DNA from 3 places in the Gilliamella sp. B2889 genome. Region 2 is predicted to be linked to each of the others. Evidence: riboswitches for the same ligand, from Rfam matches in the RefSeq annotation. Region 2 holds a riboswitch; each other region holds the start of a gene.
What was found. Region 2 has a riboswitch for thiamine pyrophosphate ahead of thiB (thiamine ABC transporter substrate binding subunit). Riboswitches for the same ligand answer to the same signal wherever they lie in the genome.
Positions count from the first base shown of each region.

Region 1 (10,438 bases), on a different contig from region 2:
GCCGTTAATCAAGCAGGGTTTGAGTTTGTGGGTATTTCGTATTAAGGCAATACTTTTACAATTTCTCATTTTAAACGATTAAGACAATCGCTTAAATACTAGATAATACAAATATCCAATAGCCTCTATTTGACTAGATAATGCACTAAAAAAGTTTTCATATACTTCATTGGCACGGATTGTCGATGAAGTATATAGCTGTTGAAAATAGCGTTTGCCGAAAATACCACATTTAGCTTTCTAGCCTTTTCCTGCGGTGTCCCACCATTGATAAAAATGGTGAGTAGGTCCAATTCCTTTACCAATTTTCAAATTATCTGCATTTTCAATGGCACCTTGTAGGTATTTTTTTGCTTGTTTAACGGCTTCTTCTAACTCATATTTTGGTAGTAATGCTGCAATAGCTGCGGATAATGTGCAACCTGTACCATGTGTGTTTTTAGTTTGGATACGTGGTGATGCCATTCTGATGATCTTTGTTGGCGTGATTAAATAATCCGGACTTTCTTGACTTGGCAAATGTCCCCCTTTCATTAATACTGCCTGACAGCCTAATTTGAGTAGCTCATAACCCTGTTGTTGCATTTCATCTTCGTTTTGTGCCTCATGACAATCAAGTAATGCTGCTGCTTCTGGAAGGTTAGGGGTGATGATAGTGGCGAATGGTAATAGCAATTCTCGAATAGCGGTAATGGCATCATTTCTCAATAAAGGATGCCCCCCTTTGGCTATCATTACCGTATCAAGAACAATATTGGCAATAGGATTATTGCTTAATAGATGATTAACTGTGGTTACAATCTCTTTATTCATCAGCATACCGATTTTAACGCTATCAATATGGATATCTTGATAAAGTGTGTTAAATTGAGCCTCAACAAATTCGGGTGGCACCGGGTATATGCTATTAACACCTTGTGTACTTTGTGCGGTTAAAGCAGTAATGACTGACATCCCATAAGCGCCAAGCGCTGAAAAGGCCTTTAAATCGGCCTGAATACCTGCACCGCCACTAGGATCGCTACCAGCTATAGTTAATGAAACTGTTGTCATGGTTTAATTTCCTATCTTGCTTGTCTTATTTTTCTAATCAAATCAGATGTGGCCTTAGCAATATCTCCTTGCCCGCAAATTGCGGATACAACGGCAATACCTTCAATGCCAGTTTGAATCACTTCAGTTAAATTGTTTACACCGATACCACCGATCGCAACGGCAGGGCATTGTTTTGCTTTAACAAGTTCAGTCAATTGGGCGATGCCTATTGCTTCTGCTGCATCTTTTTTGGTGGGGGTTGGATAGATAGGGCCAATACCTAGATAATCGACTAGTTGCCAAGGAACGCGCTCAAGTTGCGAATAATTAGAGACTGAAAGCCCTATCCATTTATCTTCTCCAATTAATCGTCGTGCAACTTCGACAGGTAGATCGCTTTGTCCAACATGAACACCATCGGCATCGACAGCTAAAGCTATATCAATATGATCATTAATCAATAGTGGAACTTGAGTGTCGATTAATACTTCTTTTAAAGCTTGGGCGGCTTTATACCAATTTCTACCTGAATATTCTTGTTCTGAACGTAATTGAACGGCAGTAACACCATTTTCAACTGCAAACTTAGTGGTATTAACCATACCATTTATGCCATCACAAAGTACTGGGTCAAGTACTAAATAGAGTGTTAAATCAAGTTGCTTCTTCATCAAAAATCCTTATTTGTGGTGAAAACAGAAAGTTGGTCAATAATTGACATAGCAAAAGTACCTAGCCCTTGCTGTTTATTAGCGAGTTCACCCGCTTTTTTCATCATAAAGCAGGCTGAAGCAGTAGCCTTTAAATGATCTTCAGAACTTGCAATCAATGCAGCTACAATCGCAGATAATGAACAACCAGTACCAGTTACTTGTGTTAGCGCGATATCACCCCCAACAATGCTATAAACCTGCTCACCATCTGTGACATAATCGGTCTCACCTGTTATTGCAACAATGGTTTGATATTTCTTGGCTAATAGCATTGCCGCATTTAATGCAGAATCAGTAGAATCCAGTCCATCAGGCCCTTTTGATGATGATTGTTGACCACTTAATGATAGAATTTCTGAAGCATTTCCTCGAATAACTGTCGGTTTAAATGTTAATAATTGCTTAGCAATTTCAGTACGATATTTCAATGCTGCTCCAACTGCGACAGGATCTAATACCCAAGGAGTTTGATTAGCTTTTGCGGCGGCTAGTAACATGCTTTTAGCGCTATGACTATTGATCGTACCAATATTAATTAACAAACCATTTGCAATGGCAACAAAGTCCTCAACTTCTTGCTCAGCTACCACCATCGCTGGTGAAGCCCCAATCGCCAAAAGAACGTTAGCGGTGTAATTTTGTACCACATCATTGGTAATACAATGGATTAAAGGTCGCTTCTGATGAACTTGCTCAATAAAAGGAATGGCATCTTGATTTGAAAATAATTTAATGACCGACATATTCTTTCCTTATCTAATAAATAATATTAAGGGAAGAATGTGTCAAAAGCGGTAATTAAGACAGAGACTTCCCTACGCTGGCATGATCCAGATCAGGTTCAACGGGTAAATTCTCAGTTTTTTGCTCTAACAAAAAACACCCCGAGTCTAAATAACAAATTTGGATAAAATTGAATCTATTATGAACTGAGTTTAAAAATTAAACAAGTTATTGTAATAATCTTTCTATATCACTAATGGCGCGTCTATCCGGTAAGAAAATTATTAAATGATCGCCATCTTCAATCATTAAATCCGTATTTACTATAATTACATCTTCACCACGAACCACGGCACCAATCGTAGCACCTGAAGGTAATTTTAAACTGTTGATATTTTTACCGACTAATTTTGAATTTTCCGCTTCACCACGAGCAACTACTTCGACAATTTCTGATTCACCTTGGCGTAATGAGACAACTTTAACTACACCCGTTTGCCTAACATGGCTTAGTAGTTCTGAAATAGTGGCATGTTGTGGTGAAATCGCGATATCAATAACACTATCGTTAATCAATTCTAAGTAGGCTTGTCGCTGGATAAGAACGATGACTTTTTTTGCCCCCATTCTTTTTGCCAGCATAGATGACATAATATTGGCTTCATCATCGCTAGTGACCGCCACAAACAGATCGGTTAACTCGACTTGCTCTTGCGATAATAATTCTTGGTCTGATGATTCACCATGTAACACGGTGGTATTAACTAACTGCTCAGCTATTAATTCAGCTTTTTCTGCATTACGTTCAATCAACTTAACTTGATAATCATTCTCTAAACGTTTAGCTAAAGCAATGGCAACGCCACCACCACCGCTAATAATAATACGTTTATAAGGTTTTTCTAGCCGTTGTAGTTCACTGGTTACAGCTTTAATGTTAAGAGGAGGGGTAATAAAATAAACCATGTCTCCAGCTTCAATTAAAGTCGAACCTATTGGACGAATAAAACGATTTTGACGATAAATAGCAACAACACGCGCTTCGACATGTGGTAAATGCTCTTTAAGTTCGGACAGTTCGCTCCCCACTAACGCACCACCGTAATAAGCGGTTACAGCAACCAAACAGACACGATTATCATAAAACGAAGCAAACTGTAGAGCACCAGGATATTGAACTAATTGGCTAATATGATTTGTAATTAAGTTTTCAGGAGCAATAATATGATCGATGTTGATACAATCTTTATTGAAGAATGGGTATCTTTCATCGTTATATTCAGGAGCACGGATTCTAGCAACTTTTTGTGGAATATTAAACATCACATGCCCAATCTGACAAGCCATCATATTGACTTCATCAGAATTGGTAACGGCAACTAACATATCGGCTGATTCCGCGCCAGCACTCTCTAATACTTGTGGGTAAGAGGATTTACCGCAAATGACTTGTAAATCAAAACGCTCTTGCAAAGATTGCAATTTATCATGATCTTCATCAACGACAGTCACATCGTTCTGCTTTTCAGTTACTAGATATTCAGCAAGTGCACTACCAGTTTGGCCTGCACCAAGAATGATAATTTTCATAATAAACCTATTATAATCAAAAGGCCTCAAGCTAACTCATTATTAGAACAATAGAGCTCATATCAATTAAAGCCGTTTGATATTGTTTAGTAATAATCGCAATCTTATTTTAGATTATACAAAACCGATTGCGTCATAAACCTTCTTCAACGTAGGCTCTGCTTTAGCGCGAGCTTTTTGTGCTCCTTCTTGCATAATTGAAAGAAGATAATTTTCATCATCTCGATATTGATGATATTTTGCTTGTAAACCGGTTAACATCTCGATAACTTGATTTGCCACCTCGGTTTTTAGATGACCATACATTTTGCCTTCAAACTCTTTTTCAAGTTCAGCAATCGGCTTACCTGTAATACCTGTCAAAATATCTAACAGATTTGAAACACCGGCTTTGTTTTTTGAATCATAACGTACAACAGGTGGTTCGTCTGAATCGGTCATTGCCCGTTTAATCTTCTTCTCGACATCTTTCGGATTCTCAAGTAAACCAATAACATTGTTACGATTCTCATCTGATTTAGACATCTTTTTGGTTGGATCTTGTAAAGACATCACACGAGCACCTACTTTAGAAATAAACGGCTCAGGAACAGTAAAAATATCGCCATAAAGTGCATTAAAACGCATAGCGATATCACGTGATAACTCGAGATGTTGTTTCTGGTCATCACCTACAGGAACTAAATTAGCTTGATATAACAAAATATCAGCAGCCATTAATACTGGATAATCAAATAGCCCGGCGTTAATATTTTCAGAGTGACGAGATGACTTATCTTTAAACTGCGTCATACGACTCAGTTCACCAAAATAAGTATAACAGTTCAACGCCCAACCTAATTCAGCGTGAGCTGGTACTTGTGATTGAACAAAAATAGTACTTTTTTGTGGATCGATACCACACGCCAAATAAAGCGCTAACGTATCAAGTGTTGCTTTTCGCAACTTATTAGGATCTTGACGGACCGTGATCGCATGTTGATTGACAATACAATAAACGCAATCATATTCATTTTGCAAAGACACCCAATTCTTCAAAGCCCCTAAATAGTTGCCTAATGTTAGTTCTCCTGATGGCTGAGCGCCACTAAATACAATTGGTTTACTCATAATTTATTCCTAATTTATACTCATTATTTTTTTGCATCAGCCTTTGGCTGAGGTAATAAGGTTAAAATATCTTTAAAATCATCAAATAAAAAATCAGGCTTGCTAGATGCAATCGACACCCCATAATTATAACCATAACTTAATGCTACAGTCGGGCAATTAGCATTTTTAGCAGCAGTAATATCATTCTTTGAATCACCAACAAACAGCAACTGATCACTAAACAATCCAAAGGTTGCCATGACTTGATAAAGTGGGGCAGGGTGTGGTTTCAACTTAATCACATCACCACCACCAAGTACCAATGAAAAGTATTCTTTAATACCTAATGACGTCAATAAAGCAGGTAAAAATTGCGCAGGTTTATTGGTAACTAAAGCTAAGGGATAATGATTTTCATAAAGCGTTTTTAAGGTTTCTTTAACATGCGGGAATAGCGTTGTTTGCTCATCCATAACCTTATCATAATGATGATTAAACAACTGTTTCGCTTTATTGAAATCCTCTTTAGACGGATTGCGACCAATCACGTTGAATACGCGTTCGAGCATGACATCAATGCCATTACCGACCATGTTTTTTACTTGCTCATTAGTAACGGTGGGTAACTCCAAATCTGCTAACATCTTTTGTGCAGCTAAGGCAAGGCCAGGCACACTATCGACTAAAGTTCCATCTAAATCGAAAGCAATAGCTTGAATATCATTTAACTTAGCCATGGTTAACACCTTCTAATTCTTTACGCATTGCATCAATTACGGCTTTATAATCCGGTTGACCAAATATTGCCGAACCAGCAACAAACATATCAGCACCCGCTCTGGCAATTTCAGCGATATTATCAACTTTAACACCACCATCAATTTCTAAACGAATCTTTCTGCCAGACTCAATAATGCGCTGTTTAACTTGTTGCAATTTTTTTAGAGTACTTGGTATAAATGATTGTCCACCAAAACCTGGATTAACGCTCATTAATAAAATAATGTCGACTTTATCCATCACATAATCTAAATAATCTAACGGCGTTGCAGGATTAAGTACAATTCCCGCACTGCAACCATGATCTTTAATTAATTGCAAAGAACGGTCAAGGTGAATAGTAGCTTCAGGGTGAATAGAGATATTAGTTGCGCCAGCTTTGGCAAATGAGGTAATTAAATCTTCAACCGGCGAAACCATCAAATGAACATCAATCGGAGCCTTAATACCATAATCACGAAGAGCCTTACAAAACATACTACCCATCGTCAAATTTGGTACAAAATGGTTATCCATTACATCAAAATGGACAACATCGGCACCAGCGTCTAATACTTTCTGCGTATCTTCTCCAAGACGAGCAAAATCAGCGGATAATATTGATGGTGCAATAATAAACTCTTTCATAACATACCTCTACTAATAAAACCTTATACATAAAATAGGTTATTTTTGGTACAAGGCTAATATTTCATCAATTTTTTTGCGTCCTTCGCCAGCACAGCTAATTGAGCGTCGCATTTCTGCACGGTAAAGATGGCGCGCTTTACTATATAACGTTCTGGTATACTCTGTATCGTGATTTGATAGTAGTACAGGAATATTTTTTTTATAAGCTATTTTTTCAGCTAATTGTGACAATCGCTTATGTTCTTCAAAACCAAAATTATTGGAATAATAAGCCGTAAAACCGATAGATTCATTTGGAGAAAGATAAGGCGGATCACAATAAATGACAGAATTGCGTTTTGCCATTTTCATTGCTTCATGATAAGGAGTACAGATAAACTCAGCTTTTTGTGCTTTTTGAGCAAAATAGTAGAGCTCCTTCTCAGGAAAATAGATAGTTTTGTAACGTCCAAAGGGTACATTAAAAAGCCCGCTATTATTATAGCGACATAAACCGTTATAACAGTGGCGATTCAAATAGACAAACAAAAGCGATCGTAGATATTGATCTTTACTATAATTAAAGACATCTCGTAGCTGATAAAAAGCCTCAGCTTGATTATTCTGATGATTAAATAATAGCTTAAGATCATTAATAAACTTATCAGGATTGGATTGTAATAACCTAAATAACGCAATTAGATCATGATTGATATCAGCTAAAATATAACTTTTAAAGTTTGTGTTTAAAAAAACAGAACCAGCGCCTACAAAGGGCTCAATGAGTTGGTCCCCTTCTGGTAGATATTGTTTAATTGTGTCCACAAGCTCATATTTTCCTCCAGCCCATTTTAAAAAGGCTCGTTGCTTCTTCAACGGAAACTCCTATTTTGCTGATTTTTCTTTATTAATTGTTTCGCCAGATTTAATCCAAGGCTTATCTTTTTGTAGTGCACTTGGTAAAGATTTGATCGCTTTTCTGGCTTCGTCAGCAGAATCATATGTACCTTTAACTAAGATATACCATTTAACATTATTTCGTTTGGTTTCATAAATTTGGTAATTAGTAAGATTATGTTCTTTAACCAATCTTTTCAAACCATCAACTGAACTAGAAGAACTAAGTTGAATTGAAAACTGATCATTCTTAATTTTGGCAATCGAAGTTGAATTATTACCTGTTATTACACTATTATTTGAGTTAGAAACAGTAGGATTGCCTCTATCTGGATTTATTGGTTTATTTAAATTAGTTGATGAACCACTAGTATTTTGAGTTGTACTGTTACCCGTTGGTTGCAGCTCTGGTCTAGAACCCGATGTTGACTGTGTTGATGCTGGAGGTTGACTAACCCCATTATCGTGCTCATTAACATTACTATTAATTGGGGCTGGTGGCACAGGTGCAGAATTTTGTTGACCTTGCGCTAACGCCCCACTATCGCCACTGATTGTTGAATCAGGCGTTTGCGTCGACGAAACACCATTGACTTCAGGAGGAGTCAGTATGGTTGTTTTTTTTGATGGACGAGATATCACAAAGCAAACCAACAAGACAATAATAGCTAAAGCTAATCCCATAATAATCAATTTTTTCTTCGAATAATGCTGAAAAAAAGTTGATATACTAAAAGAAGGCGTAGAAGACTTACTTGATTGTTCTGGTATATAACGATCATCTTTATCTACACGCATATTAACTCCTTTCAAATGGTTTATTGCCTCATGGCCAGCCGAATTTAAAAAATTGAAATTTTAAATTTGTTCTATTTTTTCAATAATATATCCAGCAACACCTTTAGCACTTTGCTCATCAGTTTTAATCGTAATATCAGCGATCTCTTCGTAAAGTGGATCACGCTCTTCGGCTAATTCTTCGTAAAGTTCACGGGGAGTATTGCCACCTTGTAATAAAGGACGACGCTTATCTTTCTGGGTTCTTGCCATCTGTTTTTCTATTGTAGTTTCTAAATAAACTACAATACCGCGAGCTGATAAACGGTTACGTGTCTCTTTAGATAAAATTGAACCACCACCAGTAGCAAGAACTATACCTTGTTTTTCAGTCAACTCATTAATGACTTTCTCTTCTCTGGCTCGGAATCCGTCTTCACCTTCTAAGTCAAAAATCCATGCAATATCAGCACCTGTACGTTTCTCGATCTCTTGGTCAGAATCAAAAAATTCCATACCTAACTGTTGTGCAATTTGTCGGCCTATTGTGCTTTTTCCTGCCCCCATAGGGCCAATTAGAAAGATATTTCGCTTTTCTGCCATTGTAGTTTCATCATCTATTAATTTTGGTTAAAATTTACAACACAATATCAATTTATAATGACTTAAATAACTCATCATTTCGGTATTGAATTGTGTAACTTACTTGGATCTCCGTCTAACGACAAAAATTTAGGTCGGTAATTATCTCAATAGATAGCCCCATTTTGCAACAGGTATTTATTAATCGATTAACTAATACCTGCTTGATGCAGATCATGAATATTCAGCGCACCAACCAATTCGCCGTGATTATTTACCACAGGTGCAGCAGTAATATTATGATCATTAAATGATTTTAAAGCTTCGACCGCTTTCCAAGTTTCAGGTATTTGATGTCCTGGACTTGTCATTACATCGACAATATTATCATGTAATGTACCATGTTTTAATAACAAACGGCGTAAATCGCCATCTGTAAAAACGCCAACTATTTTATTATCATCTTGGCATATTGCAACTAACCCCACACCAGTACGACTTAATTCTAACATGGCATCAAGTACTGTTGCTGATTGTGGTACTCTAGGAATTAAATCACCCTTACGCATAATATCTTTTACATGATTTAATAGTTTAGCGCCTAAACTGCCAGCTGGATGTGAACGAGCAAAATCTTCTTCCTTAAATCCACGAGCTCGCATAACGGCAATTGCCAGCGCATCGCCCATCATTAACGTATTAGTTGAGCTTGAGGTTGGAGCTAATCCCATTGGACACGCTTCCTTTTCGATTGAAATATCCAGCACTGCTTGCGCAGCTAATGCTAATGGGGAATCAAGCCCACCTGTTATGGCAATAACTGGAATATTCATTGCTGCAAGAATGGGTAAAATAAATTGAAATTCCTTAGCTCGTCCTGAATAAGAAATCAAAATCACGACATCATTCTCGGTCACCATTCCTAAATCACCGTGTAATGCTTCAGATGGATGCATAAAAAATGCTGGGCTACCAGTACTGGCTAATGATGCTGCGATCTTTTTACCAATATGACCAGATTTACCAATGCCTGACACTACAACTTTGCCTTTTGTTGACAAAATTAACTGGCAGGCCTTAACAAAACTCTCACCAAGCCGAGCTGGCAGCTTCTGTGCCTCATGAAGCTCAAGTTCAAGTAATTCTCGACCATATTGTAATAATTTGTCCATTTTTAGCCACTCATCAAATTAAAACTAAAAAATATATATTGATTAAATTATTAATAGTCTAGCAATTAACTATTCAATATTCAAAAGCCTTTTAGAATAAAAAGATAAGAAATAATTGAGGAGCGCACTTTTTGGAATAAAAAATGTTGAGGAACGGGGTTTTTAAAGCTTTAGAATCCTAATCCAACTTTAACTCCAAGCACGATTAATATCACGCCTAACAACTTATCAATAATCACCTGTAACTTAAAATAACGACGTTGGACAATTTGGGTTTGGAAGACGAATACTACCATCGGCCACCAAATTGCAGCTTCAAGCCAGATTATAAAAGCAACTACCAGTTTATCTACCATCGTTGAGCTGGCATTAAGTAGTTGAGTAAAGATAGCTAGAAAAAACAGCGTGGCTTTTGGATTAAGTAAATTACATAATAGCCCTTGCATAAACGCAGATTTGGCTGTGACA
Region 1 is NZ_JAFNNF010000002.1:205,963-216,400, forward strand. It holds gene J3U09_RS03865 (heavy-metal-associated domain-containing protein) at 1-45, shown strand, start outside; gene thiD (bifunctional hydroxymethylpyrimidine kinase/phosphomethylpyrimidine kinase) at 241-1,053, opposite strand; gene thiE (thiamine phosphate synthase) at 1,065-1,706, opposite strand; gene thiM (hydroxyethylthiazole kinase) at 1,706-2,491, opposite strand; TPP riboswitch at 2,544-2,645, opposite strand; gene trkA (Trk system potassium transporter TrkA) at 2,700-4,061, opposite strand; gene trpS (tryptophan--tRNA ligase) at 4,176-5,171, opposite strand; gene J3U09_RS03895 (phosphoglycolate phosphatase) at 5,195-5,890, opposite strand; gene rpe (ribulose-phosphate 3-epimerase) at 5,883-6,560, opposite strand; gene J3U09_RS03905 (Dam family site-specific DNA-(adenine-N6)-methyltransferase) at 6,600-7,418, opposite strand; gene J3U09_RS03910 (SPOR domain-containing protein) at 7,428-8,237, opposite strand; gene aroK (shikimate kinase AroK) at 8,298-8,819, opposite strand; gene gutQ (arabinose-5-phosphate isomerase GutQ) at 9,008-9,970, opposite strand; gene J3U09_RS03925 (LysE family transporter) at 10,141-10,438, opposite strand, start outside.
Region 1: it holds a riboswitch for thiamine pyrophosphate, as region 2 does, so the genes downstream of both, thiM (hydroxyethylthiazole kinase) here and thiB (thiamine ABC transporter substrate binding subunit) in region 2, are expected to answer to the same signal.

Region 2 (10,438 bases):
CTTTACCTAACATCATTCCAAACATGTGGTGTTCAAGTTTTAAGGATTCTGGTACATATTTCGCTTTATGTACGATATCCCAAACTTGTTCTAGATGTTGGTGTTGACGTGAATCGGTATAATATAAAATACGTTCAGCATGAAGTGTTTCGTAACGATATTTTACACAGGCAATGTCGGTTGTTGCATAAAGATAGCCACCATCACGTTTTTGGATAATAACGCCCATTGGTTCGCCTTCTTTATTTTTATATTCATCTAGAAATACGACGATGGCACCGTCACTTTCAACCGCTAATTTTTTCTGTTTTAGATCGGCAACAATGCCTGGTAGCATACTGTTATAGATGCTTTCGCCCATTGTATCTTCAACCGATAAGGTGACATTAAGGCGTTTATATGTGGCAATGTTTTGTGTCATGGTGATATCCACCAATTTTCGCCACATTTCACGGCAATATTGATCACCACCTTGAAGTTTTACGACATAATTACGGGCTTTTTCGGCAAAGGCTTCGTCTTCGTCGTAATGTTTTTTAGCTGCGCGATAGAACGATTCTAAATCTGAAAGTTCCATGTCATTGGCATGTTCGTTTTCCATTTTTTCAAGATAGGCGATTAACATCCCAAATTGGGTTCCCCAATCACCAACATGGTTGGCACGGATAACATTATGACCAAGAAAGCTTAATACTCGGACACTAGCATCACCAATAATAGTTGAGCGTAAATGGCCGACGTGCATCTCTTTTGCTACGTTTGGTGCAGAGTAATCAACCACAATAGTTTGTGGTTTGGCTGGTAAAGTAATATTCAGTTTATCACTATTTAGCGCGACTTCGTTTTGTTCAGCAATCCAACTATCTTTTAAAAAGATATTAATAAAACCAGGACCGGCGATCTCGATTTTATCGGCAATATCATCAATATCAAGATGTTGTAATACTTTTTCAGCTAATGCTCGTGGTGGCATTCCCAATTTTTTAGCGGTAGACATGATACCATTTGCTTGGTAGTCACCAAATTGGGCTTTAGCTGATTGCTTGATTAAAGCGTCGCAGTTTTTATCAGCACCCGCCATAATCATTGCTTGAGAAACACGTTGTGTTAATAGTTGTTGAATATTCACACTGAACCTAATCGATTAAAATAAAATGCCCAATATAATACTGATAAATTGATAAATTGTCACTGTGGGATTAGTTAAGGACAAGTAAATAGCTGATTCTTTTATAAACGAAAATTTTTTTATTTAGATGTAATCTATCAACTCAATTATAAAATAGATAAAAAAATAAAGAGAAAACAGGTGCCGAAATTTATTTAACTAACTGATTATTAATATCCTTTTGCTCTTTTCAACTTCGGTGTTTGCTCAAGGCCATCTGCAACAACTCAGATTCACAATTGACAAAATAGTATGATAATCATGGTGAAAATATCCTTTTGGATGAATATGCAAAACTCACTCACTCCTTAAATAAGCAAGAAATCGATTTTCTGATTACAAATGGGGCTAAGCGGGAATTTTATAAAGCTATCAGTTTGATCAAGCGCAGTTACTCTCTTCCAAAATCATAGATAAGTTTGTAGGCAACCGTTGAGGGTAACTATTTACAATTATACCTTCACCCTCTAAACTAATGTCGTTCTCAACGGGGTGCCCTAGTGGGCTGAGAGTGTCAGATTGACTGACATAACTCGTCGAACCTGAACTGGATAATGCCAGCGGAGGGATTTGAGTTATTATATCTGCTCAAACCTTTTGTCTTTTACCTATTTCTTTGGAGGCAAAATGTTTTGTAAAAACTTTTTACTACCTGTTATTTTTTTATTTTCACTTTTTAGCCCATTAGCCAATGCAGAACTGCCGACTTTGACGGTTTATAGCTATAATTCATTTATGTCACAATGGGGACCCGGTGAGGCAATCAAAAAAGGGTTTGAAGCCCAATGCAATTGCCGACTTGAGGTTGTGACATTAGGTGATGGTGTGTCGGTTTTAAATCGTATTCGCCTTGAAGGCGATAAAACGAATGCGGATGTTATTTTAGGGTTAGATAACAACCTATTAGAGCAAGCCAAACAAGCGAATATTCTTATTCCTCATCAAATCGCTAAACCCGACAATCTCAACACCAATTGGTGGGATGATAGTTTTATGCCTTATGATTTTGGTTATTTTGCTTTTATCTACAATAATAACAAAGTCAAAAATCCACCTCATTCTTTACATGAACTGGTTGAAAACAAAGCCGGTTGGAAAATCATCTACCAAGATCCAAGAACCAGTACACCAGGACTCGGTTTACTATTTTGGGTAAAAAAAGTTTATGGAGATAAAGCAGCAGAAGCGTGGCAACAAATCGCTAAAAACACGGTGACAGTCACCAAAGGTTGGAGCGAAGCTTATGGTATGTTTTTAAAAGGCGAAGCGGATTTTGTACTTAGTTACAGTACATCGCCAGTGGCACATATCATTAATGAAAACGAGCATCACTACGAAGCAGCTATTTTTGATGAAGGGCACTATCGTCAAGTTGAAGTAGCCGGAATTATTAAATACAGTCAAGAAATTGACCTAGCGCGCCAATTTTTACGTTATTTGCTGACACCTGAAGTCCAACACCAATTTGCTGAGAAAAATGTGATGTATCCGATTATCAAAACGGATCTACCTAATGCTTTTGCGCAAATTAATTCAGTCAATAAATCGTTAGAATTTGAGCCGGCAGAGATTGAAAAACATCAAAAAGCTTGGATTCGAGAATGGCAATCGGCAATTAGTAAATAGATCCGTATCGCCAATGTTGAAATTTAAATCGTTATTACCCGGAATGAGTGCAGCGAGCTTAATACTCATCATTTTAAGCTCGGCACTTATTGCTATTTGGCGATTTGCCTTAGAGTCAGGAAATTTGACGATTTATCTTGATAGTTATGTGCTTCATATTATTTGGATCACTTTTTATCAAGCTTTGTTATCGACAATACTTTCGCTGGCATCAGCAATATTAATGGCTAAGGCGCTCTCCTTTATTGATTTTAAAGGTAAAAAGTTACTGATAAAAATAATGCCAATTACCTTTATTTTACCCGCTTTGGTGGTTGTGACAGGGTTGTTGTCGGTATATGGGCAACAAGGTTTACTGGCTTACATTTGCCAAGTACTGCATATCCCATTTTCATTTCCTATTTATGGCTTGCAAGGTATTTTGTTGGCTCATGTTTTTTTGAATTTTCCTTATGCTTGTGTGCTCTTTTACAAAACATTAAACAGTGTTGCGATAGAACAAAGACAGTTAGCGGCACAACTTAATTTTTCAACATTTACCTATTTTAAATTACTTGAATGGCCGTTACTTCGTAGACAAATATTGCCTATGGCAGCACTTATTTTTATGCTCTGTTTTTCGAGTTTTGCCATAGTGCTTGCATTGGGTGGTGGTCCAAAATATACCACGCTGGAAGTGGCTATTTATCAAGCGGTGCGAGACTTTGATCTATTACAAGCCGCATTACTATCTTGCGTGCAGTTGGTTTGCTGTATTGTTTTTATCAGCTTGATGCAGAAAATAAATAGAAATGATAGAAAGCTGAGTGTTAAATTTAGTCACTCCAACTATCAATTACCGATAACCAATTGGTTAAAAATGATTAGTATGATAATTATCGTAATAGGGGGATTATTTATATTGTCCCCGATGATTACTATACTTTTTCAAGGTTTCTATTTTTTCCAAATCTCATTACTCACATCGATGTTGCAACAAGCTTTACTCTATTCAATCCTTATTGCTATAGGTTCGGCTATGATAGCGATGTTACTTGGGTTACTTTTGCTATGGACCAATTGCCGACTATTGATTAACCAACAACGTCAATTAAGCAATCGGCTTATGATGGTTGCCTCATTGATATTAGCCATACCAAACATGGTATTAGCATCGGGATTGTTTTTATTGTTATTCGGTTTTAGTCATAACACTGTTTTTATCTGCTTATTAATTATGGTTTGTAATGGGTTAATGGCGTTACCTTTCATCCTTAAAAATTTAGCTACGCCGATGTATGATATTACGGCTCGCTATTGGCAATTAACCCAAACCCTTAATATCAATGGTTTAACGCATTTTTATTTGGTCGATTTTAAGGGGTTAAAAAGCCTTATGTTGATGAGTTTTGCCCTTGCTGCCATATTGTCATTGGGCGATTTTGGGGTAATAGCTCTGTTTGGCGGGCAGTCGGTGACCACGTTACCTTATTATTTATACCAACAGATATCGCATTATCATTATCAAGAAAGTATCGTGACAGCCGCGATATTATTACTTTTATCTTTTAGTTTATTGGTTGTGATGGATTATGATCGAACTTCAAAAAATTGAATATCAATATGACAACTTCAACATGCACTTTACGCTAAATATTGCTGCTAAAGAACGGGTTGTTATTGTCGGTCCAAGTGGCGCGGGCAAAAGTACATTACTTAGCTTGATTGCGGGGTTCATCTTTCCTAAATCAGGACAAATCATCTTAAATAACCAAAATGTCACAACAACGTTACCCGGTAAACGCCCGGTATCGATGCTATTTCAACAAAATAACTTATTTAGCCATCTAACGGTTGAACAAAATATTGCTTTAGGCATCAAGCCGACATTAAAACTGAGTCGAGCTGAACAAATGACTATTAATGATATTCTGGTTCGTGTCGGGCTGGAAGGCTTTAACCATCGCTATCCCGAACAGCTATCGGGTGGCCAACGGCAACGCGTGGCACTGGCTCGCTGTCTTATACAACATCGTCCTATACTATTATTAGATGAGCCATTTTCTGCTCTTGACCAAGCTCTTCGCTTTGAAATGTTGGCATTGGTGAATCAGGTTTGTAGTGAATTTAATCTGACCTTAATGATGGTATCGCATTATCTGGATGAGTCACTTAGCCATTTTTCCCGCTGTGTGGTTATTGAAAATGGAAACGTCATATTTAATGCAGAACCAAAACAGCTAGCTGAAAATCAAGAGATAGCTAAATTGTTAGGGATAAGTTATTATTCATAATTAGAATTCTCCGTAAAAAAAAGTTGAGGAACGGGGTTTTTGAATCCCTTTCATCATAATCAATAAATAATCTTTATTAGTTCCATCTTAAGGTTTTGTTAATCTGTTTTTGTTAGTTTAGTGACACTTCTATTTGTGATTAATGAGGCAAAAGTTGGATAGGAATTTTAGTTGGCGTTCGTTGGTTTATGCGATTTTGTATTTCTGTTACTTTTCTTGTGCTTTGCAACTTTATATTGCGCTGTCAGGTCATGCTAATTTTATTGGGCTTCGCGATTCGATCATTTATAGTATGATTTGGTTGATTCCAGTCCTATTTTTTCCTCATTTTACCAAAAAATATGCAACCATTTATGGCATTATTGTCGGTGGGTTGTCGCTGATTTCTATTGGTTATTTTACGATATATCGACAAGAGTTTTCGCAGAGCGTTTTTTTTGTGATGGCGGAGTCGAACTATAATGAGTCACATGAATTTATTTCCCAGTACCTTAGTATTAAGCTCGTCGCCGTGCTGTTGATTTATATTTTGGTTGGGGTGTTTTTGTGGTTTAAGGTTAAACCGTTTTATGTCAAAAATATGACTAAATGGGTGGTGTCGATAATCATTGTGGTTTATGCGTTGATGCCATTGTTTATTAGTGTGGCGATTAAGAAGACTTCGTTTGAGCGCGCTACCCAGCATCTGTTAAGTCGGATGGAAACGACGGTTCCATGGCAATTGCTCAGTAGTTATATTGCTTATCGTTCTCAGCTTTCTAATATGGACAAAATCTTGAATCATCTCGAAACCTTGCCTAAATTCGAAAATTTAACTGATGCCAATGGAAATACTCCAAGAACGTTAGTGCTGGTGATTGGTGAGTCAACTACTCGTAGCCGTATGGGCATTTATGGTTATGACCGTGATACGACGCCGTTAATCGAGCAATTTAAAAAAGATAACCCTGATTTTCTTGCTTTTAATGATGTTGTTTCATCAAGACCTTATACGATCGAGATTTTGCAACAAGCGCTAACCTTGGCCGATGAGCAACATCCTGATTTATATCTTTCTAAGCCATCTTTAATTCATTTGATGAAGCAGGCCGGCTATAAGACTTTTTGGATTACCAATCAACAAACGATGACCAAGCGCAATACGATGTTGACGATGTTCTCTAAGCAAGCTGATGAGCAGTTTTATATGAATAATGATCGTAACCAGAGTTCCAGACAATATGATTCGTCGGTTTTTGAGCCGTTTAAGAATGTGCTAAATGATCCTGCTGAAAAGAAATTTATTGTTATTCATCTGCTCGGTACGCATATGAAATATGAGCTGCGCTATCCGGAAGGTGAGGAGTATCAGCGTTTTAAAGATAAGACTGGCGTAAATTTTGATTTGGATAATGATAAGTTAAAAGTTTATAACAGTTATGATAATGCGGTCGCGTTTAATGATTTTGTTACCACTGAGCTGTTTAAGCTATTTAAGAATGGTGATCCAAATGGTTTTATTTTGTATTTTTCCGATCATGGTGAGGAAGTTTATCAAACGGCTCCGCATGATGTTTTAGGGCGTAATGAGAAGGCGCCAACTAGGGCTATGTATACGGTTCCTTTTATGCTTTGGCAATCACCTAAGTGGTTAGTGAGTCATCCTAATAATCATTTTGAGTCTTATGTGAATCGAAAATTTAGTACTCAGGATTTGATTCATACTTGGTCTGATTTGGCTGGGTTAAGCTTCGATGATTATCAACCCGAAAAAAGTATTGTGAATGAAAAATTTGCACAGCCAACTCGATGGATTGGTGATCCTCATGGTAAAGAGGGGTTAACCGATTTCGATCAGCTCGCTAAATAGTGATTTACAGATAAAGTAAAGGTATGGTATTGTATATTTATACAGTTATTTTCTATATACTAATACCTTCATTATGCGAAAAATTATTCATGTCGATATGGATTGTTTTTATGCTGCTGTCGAAATGCGAGACAATCCACGTTATCGCAATGTGCCGATCGCCGTAGGTGGCGATCCGCGTAAGCGTGGTGTGGTGGCAACTGCTAATTATATTGCTCGTCAGTATGGTGTGCATAGTGCGATGTCAATGGCACAGGCAATTAAGCTGTGCCCTAATATCAAGGTCATTCCTGGTCGTCATGCCGTCTATAAAGAGGTTTCCAATCAAATCCATCAAATATTTAAGCGTTATACTCAAGCCATTGAGACGCTTTCGCTTGATGAGGCTTATTTGGATGTGACGGATTGTAAGCTTTGTCATGGTTCTGCTACGTTAATCGCCCAAGATATTCGACAAGCAATCTATAAGGAACTTGAGTTAACCGCGTCAGCAGGTGTGGCTCCACTTAAGTTTTTAGCTAAAATCGCATCTGATATGAATAAGCCAAATGGGCAATATGTGATTACACCCGATCAGGTTGAAGGATTTATTGAGCAACTTCCACTGAAGAAGATCCCCGGTGTGGGTAAAGTGACCGAGAAGAAGCTAGCAGAGTTGGGGCTTTATACCTGTAAAGATGTGGTTAATTATGATTTGACTAAGTTACTTAATCAGTTTGGTAAGTTTGGACGTATTTTATATGAACGTTGCCAAGGGATTGATGAACGCGAAGTCTGTAATGATAGGCAACGCAAGTCAGTTGGGGTAGAGCGCACGTTGGTTGATGATATTCACAGTTGGGATGAGTGTTTAGCACAATTTGATCCGCTATTTGAGGAGTTGGAGAAGCGTTTAAGTAAAGTCCGCTCCGATCTCTCTATTGCTCGCCAAGGTGTGAAACTTAAGTTTGATGATTTTCAGCTTACGACTCAAGAGCATGTTTGGTCTAAGTTGGATAAAGCTGATTTGATTGAACAAGCTCATAAAGTTTGGCTAGAAAGGCGCAATGATCGGGGTGTTAGGTTAATTGGTTTTCATGTGACGTTGATTGATCCACAAGTTGAAAAGCAACTTATTTTTAAGTTTTGATTGATGATGTTTTGATTAGATGAGATGGGTTAAAGGATCTGATTTTAATTCGCAAATCAGATCCTTTATATTATTAAGTGATTATTTTAAGCTTTGACCATTGGTCTTAATCACATTTTTATACCATTCGAATGACTCTTTTTTATAGCGTTTCATGCTTCCGTTACCTTCGTTGTCACGATCAACATAAATCACGCCATAACGTTTTTTCATTTCGCCAGTGGTGAATGAAACGACGTCGATAATCCCCCAAGCGGTATAACCAATCACATCAACTCCGTCGTAATCCATCGCTTTTTGCATCGCTTTAATATGCGCGCCGAGGTATTCGATTCGTGGTTTATCGTGAATTTGGTTGTCGTGCTCAAGTTCATCAATCGCGCCAAAACCATTTTCAACAATAAATAGTGGTAGTTGATAACGATCGTATAAGCGATTAAGTGTGTAACGTAATCCTTCTGGGTCGATCGGCCAACCCCAGTCACTGCTTTTAATGTATGGATTTTCAACTGCATTTGGTAATGCACCATTGACGATGTTGTCACGGTTGTCGTTTTTAACATCCGCTTTTACGACCGTTGACATGTAGTAACTAAAGCCGATGTAATCAACCGTACCTTGTTTTAAACAAGCTAAGTCTTCTTCTGTAATATCAAGTTTGTAGCCTTCGCGTTCAAACTCTTTTAATGCGTATGATGGATAATATCCACGAACATGTACATCAGGGAAGAAGAAGCGTTGATGCATAGCAATTTCTGATGCCATCATGTCTTCAGGGTTACATGAGTATGGGTAAATTGGCACGTGAGAAATCATACAACCAATTTCAAAGTTAGGGTTGATTTTTTTACCAGCAATAACCGCTTTAGCACTGGCTAATAATTCGTAATGCGCAACTTGGTAAAGCACTTCTTGTGGATTTTCACCTGGTTTAACTTGTACACCTGAGTTGGTCCAGAAGAAGATTGGGTTACTGGTGTCCATTTGGTTGTTGATTTCGTTAAAAGTCATCCAATATTTAACTTTGTTTTTATAACGTTCAAAACAACTTATAGCAAAACGTTCAAAAAACTCTACGGTTTTACGATTACGAAAACCACCATATTGACGAGCAATGTGTAATGGGATTTCAAAATGTGAAAGGGTAATAACCGGTTCAATTCCATTCGCAATGAGTTCATCAAATACGTCATCGTAAAATTGTAGGCCTGCTTCATTTGGCTCTAGCTCATCGCCTTTAGGGAAAATTCGAGTCCAAGCAATTGAAGTACGGAGGCATTTTAGTCCAAGTTCAGCAAATAATTTGATGTCTTCTTTATAATGATGATAGAAATCAATTGCTGTGTGATTTGGGTAAAATTTGCCTGCTTCGATATCTTGAGTGATTTGTCTTGCAACACCATGTGCGCCAGCGGTCATGACATCAACCACGCTTGGTCCTTTGCCCCCTTCATTCCAGCCGCCTTCGAATTGGTGAGCGGCTAATGCACCGCCCCATAAAAATGGTTTTTTAGTCATTTTTGATTCCTTGTTATTGCTTAATTTCGAATATGATATCGTCAAGATTTACGTCTTTATTTTCAGTTAATGTGATCAATTGGTATTGATCTGTATTAACAATAATAATTGGTGTAATTAATGGATAACCTGCTTGTTTGACCGCTTGTGGATCAAAGCTGATTAGCAAATCACCTTTTTTAACTTGTTGACCCATACTGATGTGATAACTAAATTCGTTATTAGTTAAATTAACGGTATCTATTCCAACGTGAATTAATAATTCTACGCCGTTATCTAGGACTAAACCGATAGCATGTTTTGAACTTTCAAATACCGCACTAACTACGCCATCAAATGGTGCATAAACATGGTTATCTGTTGGTTCGATAGCAATACCTTCACCCATTAATTTTTGTGCAAAAGCGGGATCTGGTACTTCGCTTAGTGGTAATGCTTTACCGATCATTGGGCTAGTAATGTTAACTTTATCAAGAACGACTTTTGGGGTGTCGTTTTCAATTTTTTCATCACTTTGTGCTTTTTCATTAGTACCAAAAATTTGCATTAAGATCACTGGCCCAAATAGTGCTATTGCTGAACCCAGTGCTACGCCGATGATTGATCCATAATGTTCTGGGTTAATTGCATTAACAATAGTTAGTGGTCCAGGTAATGCTGCATAGGTGTAGTAGTAAGGCGTAAAGATACCAGCGACCATCCCACCAATTGCAGCACAAATACAGCCATAAATAAATGGTGTTTTAAAGCGTAAGTTAACCCCATAAATAGCTGGCTCTGTGATACCAAATAGACCCGTAATAAATGCAGAGATTGATACACCTTTCATCTCTTTTGAGCGAGTTTTGATATAGAATCCTAATGCTGCACCGACT
Region 2 is NZ_JAFNNF010000001.1:454,373-464,810, reverse strand. It holds gene argS (arginine--tRNA ligase) at 1-1,129, opposite strand, end outside; TPP riboswitch at 1,647-1,755, shown strand; gene thiB (thiamine ABC transporter substrate binding subunit) at 1,796-2,794, shown strand; gene thiP (thiamine/thiamine pyrophosphate ABC transporter permease) at 2,808-4,388, shown strand; gene thiQ (thiamine ABC transporter ATP-binding protein ThiQ) at 4,366-5,067, shown strand; gene cptA (phosphoethanolamine transferase CptA) at 5,222-6,916, shown strand; gene dinB (DNA polymerase IV) at 6,990-8,045, shown strand; gene J3U09_RS02125 (6-phospho-beta-glucosidase) at 8,127-9,563, opposite strand; gene J3U09_RS02120 (beta-glucoside-specific PTS transporter subunit IIABC) at 9,577-10,438, opposite strand, start outside.

Region 3 (10,438 bases), on a different contig from region 2:
ATAGTTCTGAAGTGGAATTTAGAAGATCAAAAACCCTGTTCCTCAACTTTTTTGCTACTAAATACCTCGAAAATAAACCCGCCTAGGCGGGTGATTAAAACATCGCTAAGCCGCTTAATCGCTTATTATGATTTCTTCGACTATTTAATTTTTAAATACATATCCTCTCCCTTTACGAAAGGATTTTATGCAATAACTTATCTGATCATATTTCATCCATTCGTAAGTCTGAATTTTTTCTATATGATAGTTATGATCTCTTACTACATTTCTATTTTAATTAGTTTTTAATAGTTTTATAATCAATCCCCTCAACTTATTAAAATCTTCGATTTTTAATAAAAACAATGTGTTAATTAAGAGTAAATTTTCAACGCAAGGGAGTATTAACATGAATGATGGGTTAAAACTAGAAAAAATAAAAGCCTTATTTGAAAAACTTGAATTACCCGATTTTAATAGCTCATCAGTAATTTATGGTTCTATCCACCCAAAACTTTGGAAATTTGCACTTTTTCCGCGCGCAGCCGCTTTTGATATTAAACACTACCTTATTTATTTTAATTCCGATGAAATTATTTTAATTGGCTTAACTCTCGGTGCAGATTTAACGAATGATGTTATTCGAATACCAATGACATCAATTTCAAATTTCAAGTTCAAGAAAGGCTGGATTACCAGTAAATTTGAATTTACTATGGCTGGAAACAAAAGGTATCCATTTATAGTACCTAATTTTGTGTTCATCGCAAAATGGCAAAAGCCAAATTTAACCCATATTGTTTCCTCCTATTTTAATCAATAATTAACTCAATTATCTTTTACCTATATGATGAAGCATAATTACCTAATATATTGTATTATTGGGTAATTTAATTTCATTTTTTACGTTTAATGTGTGATGCAGTCCTTGCCCGCATCGGAAATCCGTGAATTTGATTATAGTGCTTAGCGCTTTATAAAAAGTCCGAATATGTTCTAACTTGCATATTTCTGTTTTCTAGTTTAATTTATCGTCACTAACCCATTCACTTTTTGAGATGAGACATGACGATATCATTTAAAGAGCAGCAACAACGGATCAATTTTGTTAAACAATTTTTTGCTGAGCAATTAGCTAATAATTTATCACTAATTGAAGTTCAAGCCCCACTTTTAAGTCAAATTGGTGATGGTGTTCAGGATAATTTATCTGGGACTGAGAAGGCGGTACAGGTTAATATTAAGAGTATTCCTGATGCACAATTTGAAGTGGTTCATTCACTCGCTAAATGGAAACGCAAAATATTGAGCCAACATAATTTTCCAATTGGTGAAGGTATTTATTCCAATATGAAAGCGCTTCGCCCTGATGAAGATAAGCTCTCCCCTATTCACTCTGTTTATGTCGATCAATGGGATTGGGAAAAAGTGATTCGTCCTGAAGATCGGAATCTTGCTTATTTGAAACAGACGGTAGAGAAGATTTATAGTGCTATTAAGGCTACAGAAAAAGTGGTTTCAGAAAAATATCATCTTTCTTGTTTTTTACCAGAGTCGATCACTTTTATGGATAGTGAACAGTTATTAAAACGTTATCCTAATTTGTCACCAAAAGAGCGCGAAAATGCGATTACTAAGGAGTTAGGCGCAGTATTTTTAATCGGTATTGGTGGTGATTTGTCAAATAAAGAAAAACACGATGTGCGCGCCCCTGATTATGATGATTGGAGTAGCGATAATGAGATGGGGTCTAAAGGATTAAATGGTGATATTTTAGTTTGGAATCCAGTTTTAAATAGTGGTTTTGAAATTTCGTCAATGGGTATTCGCGTCGATCCTGAGACGTTAAAGCGTCAATTAAAATTAACCAATAATGAAGATCGTCTCCAATATGCTTGGCATAAGGCATTAGCTAATGGTGATTTTTTACAGACAATTGGTGGCGGGATTGGACAATCTCGACTAACTATGTTGCTTTTACAACAACATCATATTGGGCAAGTCCAAGCAAGTGTTTGGGATGATGTAACCAAGCAAAACTATCAACAACTTTTATAATTCATGCTCAGCATGTTTTATCTAAAATGGTAAAACATGCTGTTTACTAGTCACTTTTATCCAATGCCATTTGCCAAAAATTTATTTCCAATTGCGTCGCTTGCTTAAATATTTGGCTTAATTGTTTAAATCGGTTTTCACTAATATTAAGTAATTGTCCTTCTATCCAAGCAATCTCTTTTTGTACTGCTTGTTGAAACTCCTTACTAGCATACATCTCAATCCAAGAGCGATATGGGTTGTTTTCGTCCCAACCTTGAATCCAATTGGCAATCATGCCATACCCAATTAAACAGGGTGCCATTGCTATGTGTATATCTAATATATCGCCGTGTAATCCTATATCAAGCACATAACGTGTATAATCGCTATTGGCTTTGGCTTCCTTTAATGTGCTTAGTTCATATTCAGATATGTGCCATTTTCTGCAATATTCAATATGCAGATCGAGTTCAACTTCAACAATGATTTTTAAACTCTCTAATGATTGACGAATTTGAGCAATGTCGTGACTTTTATATACTGCAAGTCCCCAAGCTCGGGAAAAGTTGATTAAAAAAAGATAATCTTGTTTAAGGTAGTATTGAAAGCAGGTTAAGTCTAATGTGCCTTTTCCTAATTGTTGAACAAAATCATGTTGAATATAGTGTTTCCACTCGCTTGATTCAATCAGTGAGTTAAATGATGGCATAATGACTCCTTTTTGACAAATTCGCTATAAGGAGTTAAACAGATTTCTATAATAGACGTGTTTTAAACTCCCTTCGTCGGTATTAACCGAATCAGGTTCAACGGGTATAATCTCAGCCTATAGCACCCCGGTTAAACAAATTATAAAATTTATAAAATGGTTACTTAAATTTTCGTTTATTCTGCTTTTTGTTCAGTTTCCTGAGATTCTGTAGAAGTCGGCTCTGGAGTTTGAACTTTTTCTACTGGTGCCGAAGCTGGCGTTTGAACTGGAGCGTTACTAGGGCTGTAGCACTCGACGGGTTGTGGTGTGATTTCAACAGGTGTTTCAGGCTCATCTTTAACTGATTTTGATGATGGTGTACGAATATAAACAATGCTTTGTTTACCTCGATCACATGATCCAACGATTTTACCTTCAATATTTTGTTCATCTTGAGGAACAAGTTTTAATTGGAAGCTATTTTCATTAACACCGTTATTTTTAATTTTTTCGGCGATATTTGCACTAATTTCGTCACAATTGGACGCAGATGCAATAACTGGGAGACCTAATAATAACACTACTGCTAACTTTTTCATGATCTTTCCTTAAGATTATCGAGTAACTGATGCATTATAAAACGATTGTTTAAACTGTCCATATCGTTTTGAATAACGCTGCAAATAAATTTTATCAATAGATTTGAAAAAGCTAGCTTAGTATAGATTTTTTAGTTAATTCTGCTCTTGGTGTTGGTTTTCAAGTAATTTTAATTTATCTAGAACCCATGAGCGAATATCGGATAATTCGGCTTCAGATAATTGATTTACAAAGTCTCTTTTTGCGTGGAGTTGTTTGCGATCTTCTTCAGTCAAAACCACACCTTTTAAATTTAATAATACCTCTTTACGGTACATTGAGTAGATAAAATCTTTTATCAAATCATCGGAAAGATTAATATCAGCCATGGTGATTTCCTTATTTTATAAAACTCATTTGTTAATCATCAAATTTAGTTAATCTTTGTATAAATAACATTCTGATAGATTTTGAAGATGAATCCAGCCTAAAAAATAGGCTGACTTTTACTATAGTCTAATCACTATTAGATAACAATAGTAAATCGATAAATTAGATTAATCGATTAGATTAATCGATTAAATTATTCACTTTATTATTTGATAAGTATTTAACAAACCTGTTGATAACTCCATAACAATATAATAATTAATAAGTTATATGCAAGGTTAATTTTTAATCTTCTCTGATTTCTCAATTTTTGAGTAACAATTATCTAGCCTATTTCACAAGAATTGTGAATATAAAAAAATACAGCATATATTATGCTGTATAAAGAAAATATAAGGGAGTTAAAACAAGAATTTATAAAGCAGTAATAAACGCGGTTAAACCAAATAATACCCCTGGAAAATTAGCTATTGCAATTGGCCAATCCTTTTTTTGTCGTAATAAGCCATAACAGACCCATAATGAGCAGTTAATTGCTGCCGCTAAAGGTTGAGTTGGATTAGCTTTAAATCCATGAAGATTGTCGATAATTTGTGGGATATACGATACGTACATTCCTAATGATGCAAGTGTTGCGATAACACCCAAATAGTGAAAAGCTTTTGGAGAAAGATTCAAAATCAGCCTACCTGCTTATATATGAAAGGAGCAAATAATCTAACATATATAACAAGTGAGTTAAATATTAGTGTACCGTGGTTTCAGATAATATTTTGTAAATAAAATGATAAGATTTTTTATGTGAATCTATTTTAAGTAATCGGATATGGTTTTTAATAATAAATGTTATTGCTACGAATGCCTTATATCAAACGCAAATTGTTATATCATATAATGTAGCTAATAAGGCATAAAAACCGCGATTTTTTGATAGTTTTGTGATTATTTAGCTGAGATTCAATCCAATAATGAGATTTGAAGTTTACCGATTAACCCTGCCTGTTTGTCTGAGCAGTTATGATCTATTTATTAACGCCAAATACCTGTTAGAACAATCAATAAAAACTTAGTTCGCTTTATCTCATCAAATCTTTTGCAAAATGACCATAACTTAAACGTATAGCGCCAACTCGATCCCCAAAGTCAGTGCCTTGTGACACTATTATATGCTTTGCTAGTAATTGATTTAAAATAGCCAACTCCTGCGCCTGACTGCTAACGGGCAAATGGGCATATAGATGAAAACCGCCTGTGGGTATCTGGTAATTGATGTCACCTTTAAAATAGTCATCAAGCCAATCTATTAGTTGGTTAGCCTTTTGTTTTAATTGCTGGCGTAACCATTCTTGATGGGATTGGTAGTGATGAGTCAAATATTCTTCAGCTAAAAGTTGCGGTAATATACTTAATCCTGAGTCAATGTGATGCCTTATATTGGCTAGTTTTTCGATAATTTCTTTCGGTGCAATCATCCAACCAATACGTATGTTGCGACCAATATATTTGGATAATGATCCTAAATAGATAACTTGATTACTGGTATCATATTTTTTTATCGGGTCGATTTGACTCTTTTGATCAAAAGTTAACCCACTATAAGCATCATCCTCAACAATACCAATACACTGCTTTCGACAAAATGCCAATATCTGTTTTTTTCGATGATTACTCATCACACATCCCGTTGGATTTTGAAATATTGGATTTAGAAATAACCATTTAATTTGCCGTTCTAAACTGACTTTTTGTAAACTCTCTAAGGTTATCCCTTCAGCATCACACTCAATACCATATAACCGCAAGCCTGCTGCTTGAAATAGTGGTAATGAATAGAAATATGAAGGTGATTCAATGCCTATTGCATCGCCAGGTTTTAATAATCCTTGAGTAATTAAAAAGAGGGATTGCTGCGTTCCTGAGGTTATTAAAATTTGATCGGTATCAACCATCATACCAAATTGGTTCAACATATAATTGGCGATCTGCACTTTGAGTGTAGGTAGACCCAATTGCAATATGTCGCTTTGCTTTTCATAAGCAACCATTTCATGAGAGGTGATATTGGGTAACATTAATTTGGGCATCATATGAGTTGGTAAATCACCATTAGCCAAATCACAGATGTTCGCCATTTGCTGACGAGTCTGAAATACTTTTTGTTGATATACACTTTTGCGATTTTGATAGAAATGGGCTGGCAGTCGCCAGTTAATGGTGGAGTAAGCTTGAAGCCCCCATTTTTGATCATTAATAAAGGTTCCACTACCCTGCTTACGAACCAATACATTACGTTCAGTTAAGATATCTAGCGCATGGACAATAGTGGAGCGGTTAACGTGCAGATTTTTAGCCAACTCTCGCTCTGATGGTAATCTCTCACCCGCTATTAATACCCCTTGTTCAATGTAATTTTCAATCAACTGGATCACTTTTTTAAATAGTGCTCCGTCAAAAGCCGCTAATTTTTGTTTATTCCACATCGTTTATCAGTTTTTTGATTTATGCATAATTGGATGGGTTAATTATAGTCCAATTGGCTGTTTATTGTAGCAATTTTATTTTGAATAATACTTTATTTAATTAGGAGTAATCATGAAAACAGGTACACAAACAGTAAAACGTGGCATGGCACAGATGCAAAAAGGCGGTGTGATTATGGATGTAGTTAATGCCGAACAAGCAAAAATTGCTGAGCAAGCAGGTGCAGTGGCTGTAATGGCTTTAGAACGTGTTCCCTCTGATATACGCGCTGCTGGAGGCGTAGCACGAATGGCTGATCCAACAATCGTTGAAGAAGTGATGAAAGCAGTTACCATACCTGTTATGGCAAAAGCGCGAATCGGTCATATCGTTGAGGCACGCATTTTGGAGTCCATGGGCGTAGATTATATTGATGAAAGCGAAGTGCTGACACCAGCGGATGAACAATATCATTTATTGAAAGATGAATTTACCGTACCTTTTGTTTGTGGTTGTCGTGACTTAGGCGAAGCACTGCGTCGAATTGGTGAAGGAGCTTCGATGCTACGCACCAAAGGTGAACCAGGAACAGGTAATATTGTAGAAGCAGTAAGGCATATGCGCCGAGTAAATGAACAAATTCGTTTAGTTGTTGGTAAATCAAAAGATGAGTTGATGACATTTGCTAAAGAGATTGGTGCACCTTATGAGTTGATATTACAAATCAAACAACTGGGTAAACTACCGGTTGTTAATTTTGCTGCTGGTGGCATTGCTACGCCTGCTGATGCTGCATTGATGATGCAACTTGGTGCCGATGGTGTGTTTGTTGGTTCAGGTATTTTTAAATCGCAAAATCCGGAAAAATTTGCTAAAGCAATCGTTCAAGCAACAACATATTTTGACGATTATCCAAGATTAGCTGAACTTTCAAAAGGATTAGGTGAAGCGATGAAAGGTATCGAAATCAGTAAATTAAGCGAATCTGAAAGAATGCAGGAGCGAGGTTGGTAATGAGCTCAAAAGCAAGTAAAACCATTGGTGTGCTTAATTTACAAGGCGCAGTGACTGAACATTTAAATATGCTTGCAACTATTGATTTAGTCATCCCAATTGCAGTAAAAAAGGCCGAGGAATTGCGTCAAGTTGATGGTTTAATTATTCCGGGTGGTGAATCAACTGCAATAAGTCGTTTAATTCGGCAAAATGGCTTATTTGAACCAATCCAAGAGTTTGCCAAGCAAGGTAAAGGGATTTTTGGTACCTGCGCGGGTTTGGTGCTTTGCGGTAATGAAACAAGCCATAGCGAAGTTGAACAACTGGGTTTGATGGATATTGTGGTTGAACGTAATGGATTTGGTCGGCAAATTGCTAGCTTTGAGACGATGTTAGATATTGCACCTATTGGCAAGCAAGTTCCAGCCGTTTTTATCCGAGCGCCCTATATTGCTAAGGCGGGCAAGCAAGTCACACAACTTGCTTTTATTGATAATCATTGCGTAATGGCAGAGCAGAATAATATTTTAGTCTGCTCATTCCATCCCGAACTAACGACCGATAATCGCATAATGCGCTATTTTATTGAAAAATGCTGACCGTTTTTCTCTTATATAAAAAGGTATTCGATTATAGGCACTAATTATTGGTGCCTTTTTCTCCTCAAAAACCCCGCTCCTCAACTTTTTTTCTATTTTTTAAATTATTTCCAACTTATTTCTGATTTTAATGTATTTGAAGGGAATAAATCGGATAAATAAAAAAGTAAATTTAGTTTATTTGATTATTTGCACTAATTATTGGTGCTTTTTTTCCTCAAAAACCCCGCTCCTCAACTTTTTTTATCTATTTTTTAAATTACTTGTAACTTATTTTTATCTGTCTTTATAATGTGTTAACAAATGATAAATAAAAAAGGTAAATAAATTATGATGACAGGAAGTTGTTTATGTGGCGAGGTTGTCTATCAACTAAATAATGAGATTAAAACAATTGTGTATTGTCATTGCTCGCGTTGTCGCAAACAAACAGGTTCAGCTTTTAATGCTGCAACAGCCATTAACAAGGAAGATTTAACTTTTATTAAGGGCGAAGAAAAGATAAAAATTTTTTCATGCTCAGGCGTTAATCGCCATTTTTGTGGTCAATGTGGTTCACACCTTTTTTCTAGTCGTGATAATGGTAGTTATCGATTACGTATTGGCCTAATTAATGAACCAATTAATGCGGAAAAGCGTATTCATATTTATACCGGTTCAAAAGCGAATTGGGATATTATTTGTGATGGTTATCCTGAATTCGAAGAAGGAATCCCCCCAAAATAATTCGATGTTAATATCATTCGCTGGATGATGTTTATTTTCAAACGCTAAGTCTGCTTTTAAAGGTCTTCATTACGTTGCCAATGGGTTTTATGCGCAAAACCCATTAGGTTATTTGTCATCTTGATTTGTTGCAATTGAATAGACCAAATCGGTGCTTTCATCACTCTGGCAAAAGGAAAGGCATGATAATAAAGTTTATAAGCATGACTTGCTTGATTTTCTGCAAGCAATTGAGCATTGCCTGTAAATTGTATCCCTTGTATTTTAGCAACCGATTTTGGACTAATGCTAATCGTGCCAGCAACATTAGGATTTTTTAGCATCGCTTGTGCGTGTTGGGTTTTCAATTCTGATAAGAAATATAAGCACCAATTAACTTCATCAAATACATAAAATGCGTTGCATGACCATGGTTGGTTTTCTGCTAATATTAGGCTCAAACTTAACACATGTTGCTGTTTAATAAATTGCACGATTTTATGGTCAGATGATTTCATTATTTTATTCAGATTTTTGATTAAGACTCATATCCTCACCCCAGCGCGGTAAACTAGGTACATCAATATCAAACAGATCAAGCGCTCTGGCAACACTATGAGTGATAATATCATCGACACTTTCAATATGTTGATATAACGCAGGAACAGGTGGAAAAATAATTCCCCCCATTAATGTCACCGCTTCCATATTTTTAATGTGTCCTAGATGTAATGGGGCTTCTCGTGTCATTAACACTAAGCGACGACGCTCTTTTAAAACGACATCAGCAGCGCGTGTTAATAAATTATCAGATAGACCATGAGCTATTGCTGCCAGTGTTCGCATCGAGCAAGGTGCAACTAACATGCCCATTGTTTTATATGACCCACTAGCAATTGCAGCGCCAATATTGTCAACCGAATAGACCATATCGGCTAAAGATTCTAATTGTGCTAACTGGGATTTAGAATGTTCGTAATTCCCGGTTATTTTGGCCGCTTTTGATATGACAAGATGGGTTTGAATGTCCATTGGTTTTAGGAGTTCTAAAGCTTTTATACCATAAGCAAAGCCTGTTGCGCCACTTATACCAACTATCATTCTTCTCATATTGATTCCTACAGTTAAATTTCTGAATTTATTTTAACTTAGATTAGTGCGTTAAGGTATGGGAATTTGTTTAATCGCGGAGTGAAAGTCACCGCTAACCTTTTTGTTAGCGGTGGAATTTGATATAACTTATTCTTTAGCCATTGGTTGTTCAACTACTTTTGTAGTTTGTTTACCTTGGATGGTTTTAATTTTGTCACCATAAGTTTTTACAGCTTCTTTATTTGATAATAAGCTATATGTTAGCTTAAAGTCAGCGCTTTTACCTGGTTCTAATTGAGGAACACGTTTTTGTTCACGTTCAATAGTAACTGGATAAGCAAAGCTTGTGCCTGGCTCAATACCGGTCACGTAACCTTGTTTAAGCGTATCGGTGTTTTTCCATAATGTAAGCACTGGTAACTGTTTAGTATTAAATGAAATACCAACCCCTTTATCACCTGCTTTGTTAGCCAACATCACTTGAGTTTGATTTTTTGAATCCGCATAAGGGAAGATGTTATAAACCATTTCGTCAAAGTTTTTTGTTGGTCCTAAATAGGTTTGCCAATTTTTAAGGCCGGTAGCCGCATAATCATTGAATGGTGAAACTTCTTTAACAGGTGCAACAAATTTTGCCCCTTCTTCAAGGATTGGTGTACCAAAATTGCTGTGATAGATAATTTGATAATCACGCGGGTAATCACCTTGGTTAGTCACAGTATCGTGAACAGTAAACTCTTTAGTTCCTGGTACATGAGAAATTCTAACCCAAGTTTCTAAATTGCTTTTTTTGAAAGCTTTTTCTTTGATAAGACCACTAACGGTAATGGTGTATGGTGCTTCGTCTTCAATATCAACAAACAGTTTTGAAACAGGTGTATTTTGCGCACGTCCATGAAGGGTA
Region 3 is NZ_JAFNNF010000007.1:88,831-99,268, reverse strand. It holds gene J3U09_RS10280 (hypothetical protein) at 392-805, shown strand; gene asnA (aspartate--ammonia ligase) at 1,048-2,040, shown strand; gene tenA (thiaminase II) at 2,087-2,731, opposite strand; TPP riboswitch at 2,783-2,871, opposite strand; gene J3U09_RS10265 (DUF1161 domain-containing protein) at 2,908-3,312, opposite strand; gene J3U09_RS10260 (hypothetical protein) at 3,448-3,681, opposite strand; gene J3U09_RS10255 (SemiSWEET family transporter) at 4,097-4,360, opposite strand; gene J3U09_RS10250 (PLP-dependent aminotransferase family protein) at 4,759-6,162, opposite strand; gene pdxS (pyridoxal 5'-phosphate synthase lyase subunit PdxS) at 6,272-7,156, shown strand; gene pdxT (pyridoxal 5'-phosphate synthase glutaminase subunit PdxT) at 7,156-7,737, shown strand; gene J3U09_RS10235 (GFA family protein) at 8,068-8,463, shown strand; gene J3U09_RS10230 (pyridoxamine 5'-phosphate oxidase family protein) at 8,520-8,960, opposite strand; gene J3U09_RS10225 (UbiX family flavin prenyltransferase) at 8,965-9,552, opposite strand; gene J3U09_RS10220 (aldose 1-epimerase family protein) at 9,682-10,438, opposite strand, start outside.
Region 3: it holds a riboswitch for thiamine pyrophosphate, as region 2 does, so the genes downstream of both, tenA (thiaminase II) here and thiB (thiamine ABC transporter substrate binding subunit) in region 2, are expected to answer to the same signal.